One region of the Pseudomonas sp. FW305-E2 genome, then DNA from elsewhere that is predicted to be linked to it. Evidence: predicted binding sites of a transcription regulator. Region 1 holds the regulator's gene; the other holds the start of a gene.
The links. Region 1 encodes sigma-54, which starts transcription at its own class of promoters, with help from an activator protein. Its sites were predicted from a motif close to ANTGGCATNNANNTTGCTNT; they were not measured.
Positions count from the first base shown of each region.

Region 2: a site for sigma-54 is predicted at 4,849-4,868, ahead of AC3WLP_RS11325 (flagellar basal body rod protein FlgF). Genes of this name have one in related genera too.

Region 1 covers NZ_JBYSYE010000006.1:25,980-34,026, forward strand. Annotated here, with positions in the region: gene AC3WLP_RS07825 (KpsF/GutQ family sugar-phosphate isomerase) at 1-245, shown strand, start outside; gene AC3WLP_RS07830 (KdsC family phosphatase) at 258-782, shown strand; gene lptC (LPS export ABC transporter periplasmic protein LptC) at 791-1,363, shown strand; gene lptA (lipopolysaccharide transport periplasmic protein LptA) at 1,350-1,874, shown strand; gene lptB (LPS export ABC transporter ATP-binding protein) at 1,875-2,600, shown strand; gene AC3WLP_RS07850 (RNA polymerase factor sigma-54) at 2,776-4,269, shown strand; gene hpf (ribosome hibernation-promoting factor, HPF/YfiA family) at 4,349-4,657, shown strand; gene ptsN (PTS IIA-like nitrogen regulatory protein PtsN) at 4,670-5,134, shown strand; gene rapZ (RNase adapter RapZ) at 5,137-5,991, shown strand; gene AC3WLP_RS07870 (HPr family phosphocarrier protein) at 6,010-6,282, shown strand; gene AC3WLP_RS07875 (ZIP family metal transporter) at 6,310-7,203, opposite strand; gene AC3WLP_RS07880 (superoxide dismutase) at 7,215-7,826, opposite strand; gene AC3WLP_RS07885 (DUF2753 family protein) at 7,828-8,047, opposite strand, start outside.
Region 2 covers NZ_JBYSYE010000010.1:54,333-62,379, reverse strand. Annotated here, with positions in the region: gene flgK (flagellar hook-associated protein FlgK) at 1-184, opposite strand, end outside; gene flgJ (flagellar assembly peptidoglycan hydrolase FlgJ) at 197-1,351, opposite strand; gene AC3WLP_RS11340 (flagellar basal body P-ring protein FlgI) at 1,363-2,472, opposite strand; gene flgH (flagellar basal body L-ring protein FlgH) at 2,485-3,180, opposite strand; gene flgG (flagellar basal-body rod protein FlgG) at 3,217-4,002, opposite strand; gene AC3WLP_RS11325 (flagellar basal body rod protein FlgF) at 4,051-4,791, opposite strand; gene AC3WLP_RS11320 (hypothetical protein) at 4,997-5,185, opposite strand; gene AC3WLP_RS11315 (flagellar hook-basal body complex protein) at 5,258-7,012, opposite strand; gene flgD (flagellar hook assembly protein FlgD) at 7,044-7,748, opposite strand; gene flgC (flagellar basal body rod protein FlgC) at 7,764-8,047, opposite strand, start outside.

The sequences.
Region 1 (8,047 bases):
TGGCCGGGATCTTCACCGACGGTGACCTGCGCCGCAGCCTGGACCGCAATATCGATGTGCACACCACCCTGATCGACCAGGTCATGACCGTTCACGGCAAGACTGCGCGTGCCGACATGCTCGCCGCCGAAGCCCTGAAGATAATGGAAGACCACAAGATCAACGCCCTGGTGGTGGTGGACCGTGAAGACCGCCCGACTGGCGCCCTGAACATGCATGACCTGCTGCGCGCCGGCGTAATGTAAAGGAGCGATGGAATGAACCAGGACCTCATGCAACGCGGCAAAGGCATCAAGCTGGCAGTCTTCGACGTGGACGGCGTGCTCACCGACGGGCGCCTGTACTTCCTCGAGGATGGCAGCGAATTCAAGACGTTCAATACCCTCGACGGCCAGGGCATCAAGATGCTCATGGCCTCGGGCGTGACCACCGCAATTATCAGCGGGCGCAAGACCCCAGTGGTCGAACGCCGGGCCAGTAACCTCGGCATCCCGCACCTCTACCAAGGCCGGGAGGACAAATTGGTGGTGCTTGACGGCCTGCTCGCCGAACTGGGCCTAAGCTATGATCAAGTGGCTTACCTGGGCGACGACCTGCCCGACCTGCCGGTGATTCGCCGGGTGGCTCTGGGCATGGCCGTAGCCAACGCCGCACCGTTCGTACGCCAGCACGCCCACGGCGTGACCCAGGCACGTGGCGGCGAAGGCGCGGCCCGTGAATTCTGCGAATTGATCATGCAGGCCCAGGGCACCCTGGACGCTGCCAACGCCAACTACCTGTAAGGCTGCCCATGCTCAGCAAGAAAGCCCGAAACATTGTGCTGCTGGGGGCGATAGCCGCCCTGTTGGTAGCCATTGGCTACTGGAATGTCAGCCCGGAAAGCTTCCTCGACAAGCCCGTGGCCCAAGTCGACGAAAGCGCCATCGATTACTACGCGATCAACGCCCACAGCGTGCAGTTCTTGCCCGACGGCAAGCTGCAATACGAAATGACCGCCGACAGGATCGAACACCTCAAGACCAGCGAAGTCACCCAGGTGACCACACCGGACCTGCACCTGTACCGCGGCACCGAGTACCCGTGGCATGTGCAGAGCACGCGCGCCGAGGTCAATCCTGACGGTACCGAGGTCGAACTGATCGACAAGGTACGGATTGCCCGCACCGATGAAAAGCAGCGTGAAACCATCATTACCAGCTCACGCATGACCGTGTTCCCGCAGAAGCAATATGCGCAGACCGAGCAAGCCGTTAGAATCGACGGCGCCGGAGGCACAACTACGGGCAAAGGCATGAAAGCGTATTTGAAAGAAGGCAAGATGGACTTGCTCTCTAACGTAAGAGGACAGTATGAGGCTCGTTAAAACCCTCCCCCTTTTGCTCAGCCTGAGCGCAGCACTGGGAAGCGCGAGCGCCCTCGCCCTGCCGAACGACCGTGACCAGCCTATCCGCATCCAGGCCGACAACGCTCACCTGGATGACAAACAAGGCGTGGCCACTTACACCGGCGACGTGATCATCACTCAGGGTTCGATGATGATCAAAGGCAACACCGTGACCATTACCCGCTCCGCCTCTGGCGATATCGACGTAGTGACCTCGGTGGGCAACCTGGCCTACTTCGAGCAGCAGCAGAGCGCAGCCAAGCCGGACAAGATGAAAGGCTGGGGCGTAACCATCCAGTACCAGTCGCAGAAGGACTTGGTCATTCTCACCGACCGCGCCAAGGTCGAGAGCGAAGGCAATACCACCGAAGGCGAAAAGATCGTCTACAACACTCAGACCCAGGTGGCGACCGCCGGCCGTGGTGGCAATGTGACAACACCCCGTCAGCGCATCGACATGGTGATCCAGCCCAAGAAGAAGGCCGAGTAAATGGCAACCCTCAAAGCCCAGCACCTGGCAAAGAGCTACAAGGGGCGGCAGGTAGTACGTGATGTCAGCCTGTCTATCGACAGCGGCCAGATCGTCGGCCTGCTCGGCCCCAACGGCGCCGGCAAGACCACCTGCTTCTACATGATTGTCGGGCTGGTCCAGGCCGAACAGGGCCGCGTACTGATCGACAACCTCGATGTCAGCCACCAGCCCATGCACGGCCGCGCTCGCGCCGGTATCGGCTACCTGCCGCAGGAAGCCTCGATCTTCCGCAAGCTGTCGGTCGCCGACAACATCATGGCCATCCTCGAGACCCGCAAGGACCTCGACCGGGACGGCCGCCGCAAAGAGCTGGAAAGCCTGCTGCAGGAGTTCCACATCAGCCACATCCGGGACAACCTCGGCATGAGCCTGTCCGGTGGTGAACGCCGCCGCGTCGAAATTGCGCGCGCCCTGGCGACCGCACCCAAGTTCATCCTGCTGGACGAACCGTTCGCCGGTGTCGACCCGATTTCGGTCGGCGACATCAAGCAGATCATCCACCACCTCAAGGCCAAAGGTATCGGCGTACTGATTACCGACCACAACGTGCGTGAAACCCTGGATATCTGCGAAACCGCTTATATCGTCAACGATGGCCGATTGATCGCCGAAGGCGACGCTGAAACCATCCTGGCAAACGACTTGGTCAAAGAAGTTTACCTGGGCCACGAGTTCCGCCTCTGACCCGGCACGCGCCTGAAGTACTGGCAAACAGCCCTGAGACTGCGGGTAAAGTTGTTACGGTACTCTAGGCAAACGCTACAATTTAAGGCATAAAACTTGCTTGATCTGGCGCTTCGGCGCCCTCGTGTAGTGGATGGCGCATGCGCGCCGGCGAACAAGGTATTAAGCCCCTGCCATGAAACCATCGCTCGTCCTAAAAATGGGCCAGCAACTGACGATGACACCTCAGTTGCAACAGGCCATCCGCCTGCTCCAGCTCTCTACCCTGGACCTCCAACAGGAAATCCAGGAAGCGCTGGAGTCGAACCCGATGCTCGAACGTCAGGAAGACGGCGAAGACTTCGACAACAGCGACCCGATGGCCGACAACGCCGAGAACAAGCCGGCCGCCGAAGTTCAGGACAACAGTTTCCAGGAAAGCACCGTCAGCGCCGACAACCTGGAAGACGGTGAGTGGAGCGAGCGCATCCCCAACGAGCTCCCGGTCGATACGGCCTGGGAAGACATCTACCAGACCAGCGCCAGCAGCCTGCCGAGCAACGATGATGACGAATGGGACTTCACCACGCGCACATCGGCCGGCGAAAGCCTGCAAAGCCACCTGCTGTGGCAGTTGAACCTGGCGCCGATGTCCGACACCGACCGCTTGATTGCCGTGACCCTGATCGACAGCATCAACGGCCAGGGCTACCTGGAAGACACACTCGAAGAAATTTGCGCAGGGTTCGACCCGGAGCTGGATATCGAGCTGGACGAGGTCGAAGCAGTACTGCACCGCATCCAGCAGTTCGAGCCGGCTGGCGTCGGCGCCCGCAACCTGGGCGAATGCCTGTTGCTGCAACTGCGCCAGCTGCCCGCTACAACGCCGTGGATGACCGAAGCCAAGCGCCTGGTTACCGATTTCATCGACCTGCTCGGCAGCCGTGACTACAGCCAGCTGATGCGGCGGATGAAAATCAAGGAAGACGAGCTGCGCCAGGTCATCGAACTGGTGCAAAGCCTTAACCCGCGCCCTGGTTCGCAGATCGAGTCCAGCGAGCCCGAGTACGTGGTGCCCGACGTCATCGTGCGCAAGGACAGCGACCGTTGGCTGGTAGAACTGAACCAGGAAGCCATCCCACGCCTGCGCGTCAACCCACAATACGCCGGCTTCGTGCGCCGTGCCGACACCAGCGCCGACAACACCTTCATGCGCAACCAGCTGCAGGAAGCGCGCTGGTTCATCAAGAGCCTGCAAAGCCGTAACGAAACCCTGATGAAGGTTGCCACGCAGATCGTCGAGCACCAGCGCGGCTTCCTCGACCACGGCGACGAAGCGATGAAGCCGTTGGTACTGCATGACATTGCCGAAGCCGTAGGCATGCACGAATCGACCATCTCGCGGGTTACCACGCAGAAATACATGCACACCCCGCGTGGCATCTACGAACTGAAATACTTTTTCTCCAGCCATGTCAGCACCTCCGAAGGCGGAGAATGCTCGTCCACGGCGATCCGCGCGATCATCAAGAAACTGGTTGCGGCGGAAAATCAGAAAAAGCCATTGAGTGACAGCAAGATCGCTGGTTTACTGGAGGCACAAGGCATCCAGGTAGCCCGTCGCACCGTCGCCAAGTACCGCGAGTCTCTCGGCATCGCACCGTCGAGCGAACGCAAGCGACTGATGTAGCCCCTGAGATGTGCCACAGCGTTTTCGTGGCAGGTGCAAGACCTGCCTCTTTATGCACGGGCAACAAAGGAGAAGCTGTATGCAAGTCAATATCAGTGGACAGCATGTAGAAGTCACCCAGCCACTGCGCGATTACGTGCTTGAAAAGCTCGCCCGCGTGGAGAGTCACTTCGACAAGATCACCAACGTGCAGGTAATCATGAAAGTCGAGAAGCTTCAGCAGAAGGTCGAGGCGACCCTGCAGATTCCCGGCGGCGAAGTGGTAGCCAACGCCGAACACGAAGACATGTATGCAGCGATCGACGCCTTGGCCGACAAGCTCGACCGCCAACTGAAAAAACACAAGGAAAAACAGCAAAGCCTGCTGCAAGGTGCAGCTGCCCGCTGATCCCCCTCATCCATGATCCGACTTGAAACCATCCTGACCCCCGGCCGTTCCCTCGTGAACGTGCCGGGCGGCAGCAAGAAGCGCGCCCTGGAAAAGGTCGCCACTGTCATCGCCGACCAAGTGCCAGAACTGGAGATGCAGGACGTCTTCGAAAAACTGGTAGCCCGGGAAAAGCTCGGTTCTACCGGTTTCGGCAATGGCATCGCCATCCCACACTGCCGGCTTGAAGGATGCTCCGCGCCAGTCAGCGCCCTGCTGCACCTGGAAGCGCCTATCGATTACGACGCCATCGATGGCGCGCCGGTGGACCTGCTGTTTGTGCTGCTGGTGCCCGAAGCGGCCACCGATGCCCACCTTGAACTTCTGCGTCAGATCGCCAGCATGCTCGATCGCAAGGAGGTCCGTGATCGACTGCGTGCGGCCACCAGCAACGAGGCCCTGTTCCAGGTTGTCCTGGACGTACAGAACGAGCACTGAACATGCGCCTGATCATCGTCAGCGGCCGGTCCGGCTCCGGCAAGAGCACCGCCCTCGATGTCCTGGAAGACAGCGGTTTCTATTGCATCGACAATCTGCCAGCCGGACTATTGCCACAGTTGGCGGAAAATGCACTGATCAACACCGAATTGCTGCAGCCCAAGGTGGCGGTTTCGATCGACGCACGCAACCTGCCCAGCCACCTGATGCGTTTTCCCGAGCTGCTTGAAGAAGCCCGCGCACGGCACATCCAGTGCGACGTGTTGTACCTGGATGCCGATGAAGAGGTCCTTCTCAAGCGTTTCTCGGAAACCCGCAGGCGGCACCCCCTGACCAACGCCAACCGCTCGCTCGCGGAAGCGATCCGCGTGGAAAGCGACTTGTTGGGCCCCATTGCCGACCTGGCCGACCTGAAGATCGACACCACCAACCTGAACCTGTACCAGTTGCGTGACTCGATCAAACTGCGTCTGCTCAACCAACCCGAGCCTGGCACAGCGTTTCTGGTCGAGTCGTTCGGATTCAAACGGGGCATGCCGGTCGACGCCGACCTGGTTTTTGACGTGCGCTGCCTGCCCAACCCCTACTGGAAACCAGAACTGCGTGAGCACTCAGGTCTCGATCAACCCGTGATCGACTACCTGGCCGCACAACCGGATGTCGAAGACATGTACAACGACATCTCCAGCTACCTGCTCAAATGGTTGCCCCGCTTCGCTGCCAGCAACCGCGCCTACGTAACCATTGCCATCGGCTGCACTGGCGGCCATCACCGTTCGGTGTACATCACCGAGCGCCTTGGTCAACAGCTGCAGCAAACCCTGAAAAACGTCCAGGTCCGTCATCGCGACCTCTAGCCCAAGGATCCACCCCAGATGCCCGCCCGCGAAATCACCATCATCAACAAGCTGGGTCTGCATGCCCGGGCGGCAGCCAAGTTCGTCGGTGTGGCCGGCCGCTTCCCCTGCCAGGTACGGGTGGGTCGCGCCCCGGACAAGCTGGTAGATGGCAAGAGCATCATGGCGGTGATGATGCTGGCCGCAGGCAAGGGCACCCAGGTGCACCTGCATACCGAGGGTGAGCAGGACAACGACGCCATGGATGCACTGGTCGAACTGATCAACAATTTCTTTGACGAAGGCGAATAGGCCTCGCAAACCTGCGCTTGCACAAGATCAGGACATCGCGGTATCCATCACCATCATCAGACAGAAGCCTGTACACAGCCCAAGGCTGGCCAGACGATGATGGCCGTTGCTGCGCGATTCGGGGATGATTTCCTGGGTGACCACCAGCAACATCGCCCCCGCTGCACAGGCCAGCCCCAGCGGCAGCAGCAGTTCGGCAACATTCACCAGCCAGGCACAGATCAACGCCGCCACCGGCTCGACCAAGCCTGAGGCTGCGCCGATCAGGAAGGCCTTGAAGCGCGGCATGCCCGCCCCTGCCAGTACCAGCGCGATCACCAGCCCCTCAGGGACATCCTGCAAGGCAATGCCCATGGCCAGGCTGTCGGCGTCGGCCATACCTCCCCCGGCCGACACACCAATGGCCATACCTTCGGGGATGTTGTGGGCAATGATGGCAATCACGAACAGCCAGATGCGCGCCGCAATCACCGGCTGGTTTGCTGTGCCCACCAACGCCTCCGGCGAAGCCCAGGATACCTTGAGGTCGACCAGGAACAGGCACAACGCCCCGAACATCAGGCCAAAACTGACCAGGCCACCTGCCCCCCAAGGGCTGAAGCCAATCGACTGAGCCGCCGCCAGGCCCGGCATGATCAGGGAAAACGCGGTGGCCGCCAGCATCACGCCAGCACCGAAGCCCAGCAGCGTATCCGCCAGCGCCACGGGCATATTGCGAATGACCAGTACCGGTACTGCGCCCAGTGCCGTACCCAGCGCGCATAAAGCACCGCCCTCCAGGGCGCGCAGCATGCGCGGGTCGAGGTCTAGCCAGGCGAGGCCCCGCGCCACCAGTAACGCGGCGCCAGCCAGCAAAAGCAAAGTCCCAAGCGCCAGGCGGAACAGGCGCACACTGCTGACAGACATCACCTCAGAGCGCATACCGGTCCGACTCACTTCAGGGCTTCAAGGTAACGACGTTCAACTTCCACCCAGTCAATGACGTTGTAGAAGGCACCGATGTATTCCGGACGACGGTTCTGGTACTTGAGATAGTAAGCGTGCTCCCACACGTCCAGGCCCAGGATCGGCGCATTGCCGTGCATCAGCGGGCTGTCCTGGTTGCCGCTACTCTCCACCACCAACGTTTTTTGCGGCGTGACGCTGAGCCAGGCCCAACCGCTGCCGAAGCGGGTCAACGCGGCTTTGGTGAAAGCCTCCTTGAAAGCCTCGAAGCCGCCAAGTTGTGCTGTGACGGCTTGCGCCAGCTGGCCCACAGGCTCGCCACCGCCCTGAGGTGACATGACAGTCCAGAACAGGCTGTGGTTGGCGTGACCGCCGCCGTGGTTGGTCACAGCGCCACGCAGGTTCTCCGGCAGTTGCTTGACGGCAGCGACCAGTTTTTCCACCGGCCATTCGGCCCACTCGGTACCTTCGAGGGCGGCATTGAGGCCGTTCACGTAGGTCTGGTGATGCTTGGTGTGGTGGATTTCCATTGTCTGGGCATCAATGTGTGGTTCCAGCGCATCGTAGGCGTATGGCAATGCAGGCAAGGTATGGGGCATGTCAGTGAATTCCGTAGGCATGGGTTCTGGGTGCCACATCCGGCTGGGCAGCGAGCTCGCTGGCCCCGGCGCTGTGGCGGTTGAGCAAGCGCTCGGTACGCGGGTACTGGCCATACTCGGCAATGAAACTCAGCAGCTCGGTGTAAGTGCGCGCACTGTGGCGCAAGGCGGCATCACGCAGTGCCTGAGGCAGGCGCGCTTCCTGGCAGGCCTGCAGCAGT
Region 2 (8,047 bases), on a different contig from region 1:
CCGCCAGCGTGGTGCCACTGCCGATGAAAACCTGACCGACCTGCTGGCCGCCCTTGGTCTTCTGCACGTTCTGCTGGCGCGAGTAGCTTTCGACATCGGCGTTGGCGATGTTGTTACCGAGGGTGTACATCCCCGATTGCGCGGCACCCAGCCCCGACATACCAATGTTGATCAGACTCGCCATGGTTCCATGCCCTTAAAGTTTCGTTGCAGTACCGAGCATTGCGTAGTGCTCGTACGACTTCATCTGTCTTGCGATCTGCGAGATCTTGCTGGCGTAATTCGGGTCGGTGGCGTACCCGGCCTTTTGCAACTCTTGCACGAACTGCTCTGGTTTATCGGCGGCCTTCACCGCATCTTGATAGCGCGAATTGTTCTGCAACAGGCTCACCAGGTCGTGGAAGCTGTCCTGGTAGGAATCGTACGAACGGAACGCTGCCGTCTCCTTGACGAACTGGCCATCACGGTACTCGCTGGTAATCGCCCTCGCCTCACCGCCGTCCCAGTTGCCAGTGGCTTTGATGCCGAACAGGTTGTGGCTGCTGCTGCCATCGGTGTTGCGCATGACCGACTTGCCCCACCCGGTTTCCAGTGCAGCCTGGGCCACCAGGTAGCGTGGATCGATACCAATGCGCTTGGCCGCCTGTTCGGCCATCGGCAGCATGGTGGCGACGAATTCATCGCTGTCGCCAAAGGCCTTGTTCGGTGCCAGCGGCGGCTGGGCCACGGCGCGGCCGACAATGCGCAGGCCGTTGTCCGGCACGGCGAAGGCCTTGGCCACTTGCTGGCCGTCACGGGCAGGCACAGTGGCGGTATTTGCGGTGGCCGCCGATGGCACAATGCCGGCCAGCAGGCGATCGGTGAGTTTGCTCGGCAGCGCCAGACGACGCGCGTTGAGTGCAGCGACGTCGTTGCGGGTGGCGGTCGACTGGGTGGCATGCACGGGCTCGGCCACCTTGTTGCCCCACAGCGCCGGGGCGTTGCCCTCGGTACGTGGAAACGGGCTGGTGCTGGCCTGGCTGGCCTTGTTCTTCGACAGCTGGCGCACCAGCACATCCTGCAGCCCGATACCACCACCTTCGCGTGACATGCTCACAGCCAGTTGCTGGTCATACATGTCACGGTACTGTTTGACCGTTTCGGTGTTCATCGGGTTGTCGTCGGCCAGTACGTCGCTTGCCTTGCGCGAGGCCTTGAGCATTTCGCTGATGAACAGCGACTCGAACTCCTGGGCTACCTTGCGTACGTTGGCATCGCTGTCGCGGTCGCCATGCTTGAGCGAACTCAGGCGATTGAGATCGGTGTAGGCACCGCTGTCGGCACTGCCGGAAACCAGGCTTTTGCTGTTCATCCGCGCCGTCCTCAGATCACGATCAGGTCGGCCTGCAAGGCGCCGGCCTGTTTCAAGGCTTCGAGGATCGCCATCAGGTCGCCGGGCGCTGCGCCCACCTGGTTCACCGCGCGGACGATTTCATCCAGCGTGGTGCCTGGGCCGAACTTGAACATCGGCTTGGCTTCCTGCTCGGCATTGACCCGCGAGCGTGGCACCACGGCAGTCTGGCCATTGGAGAAGGCACCCGGCTGGCTGACGATCGGGTCTTCGGTGATGGTCACGGTCAGGCTGCCGTGGGTCACCGCCGCCGGCGACACCTTGACGTTCTGGCCGATGACGATGGTGCCGGTACGCGAGTTGATGATGACCTTGGCCACCGCCTGGCCCGGGTCGATTTCGAGGTTTTCGAGGATCGACAGATAATCCACGCGCTGGCTTGGGTCCATCGGCGCACTGACTCGCACCGAACCACCATCCACGGCCTGGGCCACGCCGGGGCCAAGCAGGTCGTTGACCTTGTCCACGATGCGCTTGGCGGTCGTGAAGTCGGGGCGATTGAGGTTCAGGGTCAGGGTATTGCCCTGGTTGAAGCCGCTCGGCACCGCACGCTCGACACTGGCACCACCCGGAATACGACCGGCCGACGGCACGTTGACAGTGATCTTCGAGCCGTCACGACCTTCGGCATCAAAGCCGCCCACGACCAGGTTGCCTTGGGCAATGGCGTAGACATTGCCGTCGATACCCTTGAGCGGGGTCATCAACAGGCTGCCGCCGCGCAGGCTCTTCGAGTTACCGATCGACGACACGGTGATGTCCACCACCTGGCCCGGCTTGGCGAACGGTGGCAGGTCGGCATGCACCGACACTGCGGCAACGTTCTTCAGCTGCACGTTGCCGGAACCGGCCGGCACCTTGATGCCGAATTGCGACAGCATATTGTTGAAGGTTTGCAGGGTGAACGGCGTTTGGGTGGTCTGGTCACCCGTGCCATTGAGGCCCACCACCAGGCCGTAACCAATCAACTGGTTGGAACGTACGCCAGAGATGCTGGCAATGTCCTTCAGACGCTCGGCCTGGGCAGCGAAGGCGCAGGACAAAAGCAGGGTTGTGGCAATCAGCTGCCTTACGTTGAACATGGTCATCCGTACTCAGAAAGGCCAAAGCGGGCTGATGAAGAAGCGGTCCAGCCACCCGGGCTGGCTGGCATCGGCGAACGAACCGGTGCCGGAGTAGGTGATGCGCGCGTCGGCCACACGGGTGGACGGCACGGTGTTGTCGGTGGCGATATCGTCAGCGCGGATCATGCCGGCAATGCGCACCAGCTCTTCGCCGGTGTTCAGGGTCAGCCACTTCTCGCCGCGCACGGCGATAATGCCGTTGGGCAGCACCTCGGCCACGGTGACGGTGATCGAACCGGTCAGCGTGTTGCCTTGGGTGGCCTTGCTGTCGCCCTTGGTGGCGCGATCGCCGCTGTAACCGGCCTCCAGCGAAAGGTCGCCGCCACCGAACGGATTATTGGTGTTGGGCGTGGTACCAAACAGCGAAGTCAGGCCGATGTCGGTCTTGCTGGTCTTGGCGATCTGCGAGCCCGCGTTCTTGCTGGCGGACGTGCGCTCATTGAGCGTGATGGTGATGATGTCACCCACCCGGAACGCCTTGCGGTCGCTGTACAGGTTCTGCTCGAAACCGGCCTGGTAGATCGAACCGTTGTTGGCCGCTGCCGGCAACGGGGTGCGCGGCAACACCGGCGCATAGTACGGGTCGTTGGGCTTGGGCGTCGGTGCGACGCAACCTGCCAGCAACACCGCCCCCCCCAGGGCGAACACGGACAACAGACGATTCATGATGCAAACCTCACGGGTGTAACAAAGCGACAGGGCTTAGAGCTGCTGAGTAACGAACGACAGCATCTGGTCGGCGGTGGAGATGACCTTGGAGTTCATCTCGTAGGCGCGCTGGGTGGTGATCATGTTCACCAGCTCTTCCACCGTGCTGACGTTGGAGTTTTCCAGCGTCTGCTGAAGGGTAGTGCCAAAGCCATTGAGGCCCGGAGTGCCGACCTGCGGTGCACCACTGGCAGCGGTTTCCAGGAACAGGTTGTTACCCATCGCCTGCAGGCCAGCCGGGTTGATGAAGTCGGCGGTCTGAATGTTGCCGATAACCTGCGCAGCCGGGTTGCCGGCGGTGGTAATCGACACGGTGCCGTCCTGCCCGACGGTGAAGGTCTGGGCATCGTTCGGCACCACGATGGCAGGCTCCAGCGCCAAGCCATCGGCGTTGACGATCTGGCCATCGGAGTTCAGGTGGAACGTACCGTCGCGGGTGTAGGAGACGGTGCCGTCAGGCTGCAGGATCTGGAAGAAACCACGGCCATTGACAGCCATATCCAGCGGGTTTTCCGTGGTCTGCAAGCTACCGGTCTGGAAGTTTTTCTGCGTGCCGACAATGCGCACACCGGTACCGACCTGCAGGCCCGACGGCAATTCGCTGTCCTGGGTAGACTGCGCGCCTGGCTGACGCTTGATCTGGTACAGCAGGTCCTGGAACTCGGCACGATCACGCTTGAAGCCGGTGGTCGAGACGTTGGCCAGGTTGTTGGAGATGACCGTCAGGTTGGTGTCCTGTGCGGACAGGCCGGTTTTAGCGACCCAGAGAGCCGGAAGCATTTAGTGTTCTCCTCGTGCGCCTGAATTACGGCACCCGTTCAAATGTGGTTAGCCGAGTTGCAAAACACGCGCCATGGCTTCGTCGCCTTCCTTGGCTGCGTTCATCATCTTGACGTGCAGTTCGAACTGGCGGGACAGCGCCAGTACAGAGGTCATTTCCTCGACAGCATTGACGTTGCTGCCCTGCAGAAAACCTGAAACCACCCGCACGTTGACGTCGGCATCCGCGGGTTGGCCGGACGAGGTGTGAATCAGCCCGTCCTGGCCCTTGGTCAGGCCTTTGGTGTCGGGGTTGACCAGCTTGATGCGGTCGACTTCCGCCATCACGCGCGGGTCTTCACCCATGGAACGGATGCTGATGGTGCCATCGGAGCCGACTTCGACCTTCTGCTCGGGGGGGATGGCAATCGGGCCGCCGTTGCCAAGCACAGGCATACCGTTGCCGGTACGCAATACCCCGAGAGCGTCGATGTTCAGACTACCGGTACGCACATACGCTTCGCTGCCATCTGGCGCCTGCACGGCGATAAAACCGTTACCGCTCACAGTCACATCCAGGTCACGGCCGGTTTCCACCATCGGGCCTTCACTGAAGTCGGTGCCTGGGCGTTCGGTCATGGCAAAGGCACGCGCCGGAAAGCTGTCACCGAACACCGGCATCGAGCGCGCCTGCTCCAGGTCACGCTGAAAACCATTGGTCGAAATGTTGGCCAGGTTGTTGGCATGAGCCTTCTGCGCCAGCGCGTTCTGGCTGGCCCCGGTCATGGCCACATAAAGCATCTTGTCCACAATCATCCTCCATTGCACTGGCGGCCGTTTGCCGTTCGCCGTTGCTCTACAGGGGCTAAAGCAAGTTCCGAACCAACTTGCCAAAAGCAGGAAAAAGCCCATGAATACGGGCAGTTGAGAAAGCCCGCGCAGCGACGGCCGCCGGTTATCCGGCGCTGTTTTGCCGTTGGCGGCAAAAAGGTTTCATTTGCAGGCAAACCTGTGCCTACGGCAGGTCACGGCAACGCGCATTGTTGTAGGGCCCGGCAAAGCGTCTCCAGCCTTCACCTGGCGACCACTGCGAACACACCAGACGCCCATCTACCAGGCTTTCCCATCGCCAGTATGGCGCTGGCGCCGCCTGCACCTGCCCAAGACAGCAGGCGAGCAGCATTCCGACAAACAGCCTTTTCATCACCCCTCCTGCAAAAACAACGAACCCCTTCACGAGAAAGGGGTTCGCCTGCACTCACTCGAACGATGACGATCAAGTCATCTGAATGATGGTCTGCATCACGGTGCTTTCGGTCGAAATGGTCTTGGCATTCGCCTGGTAGTAGCTTTGCGCCTTGATCAGATCAACCAGTTCCTGCGTCAGGTTGACGTTGGAACCTTCCAGGGAGTTGGACTCGATCGCACCCAAAGTACCGGTTTTCGGCGAATCGATACCCGGAATGCCAGAGTTGTAGGTCTCGGTCCAACGGGTACTGCCGATTTGCTGCAGCCCCTGCTCGTTGGCGAAACTCGCCAGCGCTACCTGGCCAATGGCGCGCGACTGGCCATTGCTGAAGGAGGCGAACAATACACCTGTCGCGTCGATGCTCAGGTTGGACAGGATGCCCGTGGCATAACCGTCCTGAGACTGGGACATGCGCGCAGTTTCAGTGTTGTAGGAGGTGGTGCTGGCCATCGACATTTTCATGCCGGCAGCATCGCCCACCGCGCCATTGGCACTCCAGTTACCTGAAGCATCTTCGGCTGCCGGCACCCAGCCAATCATGCTGAAGGTATTGTTGACGACCGTGAACGAGGTGCCCACCGGATGCCCCGTATTGTCGGCTGTCATCGAGTTGACCGAACCATCACTGTTGAATGCGATCGTGCCCACCAGTGGCTCCGTACTCCCCGGATTGAACGGGTTGCGCCCATCAACGAGCGTGTACATGGTCCACTCGTTGGTGCCCGTCTTACGGTAGAACTGCTCCATGGTGTGTTCGTTGCCCTGGCTGTCATACACCTTGGTCGGGAACGAGCGGGTATAGGTCGAATCGTCAGAAGGGTCGAACGGCTTGTTCGCCACCAAGGCAGGCGAGGTAACACCCAGCGCCTGGTCAGTACCTGCCGCGCCACTGGCAACCCAGTCGCCATTCGCATCCTGAGCGGCCGGCACCCAGCCGGTCATGGCAAATGCACCATTGCTGACAGTGAACGACGCCCCACTTGGCACACCCGTGGTGTCGGCCAGCATGGAGCTGATGGTGCCATCACTGTTGTAGTTGATGGTGCCGGCCAGCGGGGTGGTACTGGCTGGATCGAACGGGTTTCGACCATCGACCAGCGTGTACATGGTCCATTCATTGGTATCGGTCTTGCGGTAGTACTGCTGCACTTCGTGCTCTACGCCGTCAGCATCCAGCACGGTACTGGTGCTAGAGCGCTGATAAGTGCTTGGGTCCGCAGGGTCGAATGCAGCCATGGCTGGCGGCTTGGTGTTGTCATACACCTGGAAAGGAATCGAGGCCGCCGAGGAGTTCAGGTTGATACCCTGATCGATCAACGAGGTCGGCTTGGGCTGCAATGCCGATGTGTCGATTTTCAGGTCGGTCAGGCCGCTTTTCTGGATCTTGCCGGTGGCATCCGCCATGTAACCTTGCAGGCGCAGGCCATCGGAGGTCTCGACGAAGTTGTCCTTGCTGGGCTGGAAAGAACCCGCCCGCGTGTAAACCTTCGAGCCGTTGTCAGACAGCACGAAGAAGCCCTGACCCTGGATACCCATGTCCAGCGCGTTGCCCGTGGTGTTTACATCACCCTGGGTGAATTGCTGGGAAATGGCTGCCAGCCGCACACCATTGCCCACCTGGTTCTTGCCCACACCCAGACGGTTGGCGCCCGCGTAAACATCCGCGAACTCGGCACGCGAGGCCTTGAACCCCGTGGTATTGACGTTGGCGATGTTGTTGCCGGTGACATCCAGTTGTTTGTTGGCTGCGTACAGACCGCTAAGGCCGATATTGAAAGACATGAATTCGCTCCTTTTGCCGCTCTAGCGGGCCTTAGATACCGATGGTTTGCACGTCGGAGAGGGAGACCTTGCCTACACCGGCAAGGTTGAGCACCATTTCTCCTGAGGCACTGAAGCTGACGCTGGTTACCTTGGCCGGCAACAGCGTGCTCATTTGCACCGCCTCGCCATCGACTGTGGTGCTAGCGGTGAAGGTGTAAGTGCCCGGGTCCACTTTCTCGCCACTGTTGTTGGTACCGTCCCAGATGAAGTCGGCGTAACCGGCTTTCTGCTCACCCAACTCGATGGTCTTGACCGTGTTGCCATCCTTGTCCTTGATAGTGATCTTCGCTTCACTGATTGCCTGAGGCACAACGAACTGGGCATTGAAGCTTTCAGCGGTATCAACCACAGCCTTGTCGTTCTGAACCACCACCGAGCGCCCTACCAGCGACGACGCCTGAAGCGCCTGGGACGAGGCCATGGCACTGGTGATGGAGCTGACCGAATCGTTCAGCGAGGTAATACCTTCCAGGCTGCTGAACTGCGCCAACTGGGCAACGAACTCGCTGTTATCCTGCGGGTCCAGCGGGTTCTGGTGTTGCATCTGGGTGACCAGCAGCTGCAGAAAGGCATCTTTGCCGAGCGAATCGTTGCCGGTTTTGGATGCAGTGTCCGTGGTCTTTTTGGTGCTGGTGCCCACGCCCGACGCCGACAGCACGTCATTGAGGTTTACACCGTTAGTATCGATTGCCATGGTCTGAATTCCTTATCACTGCCCCAGGGTCAGCACTTTCTGCATCATGCTCTTGGCCGTATTCATCAGTTCGGCGTTGGTCTGAAACGCGCGACTGGCGGAGATCATGTCCGCCATCTCCTCGACCACATTGACGTTCGGGTAGTAGACGTAGCCGTCCTTGTTCGCCGCAGGGTGGTTCGGCTCGTAGCGTGCTTCAAGGGTGCTCTGGTCTTCGACGATGCCTTTTACCTGCACGCCCTGCCCTGCCTCGCCCTGGTCTTCGAACAGCGACTGGCTGCTGCCGGCCTGTGCATTCT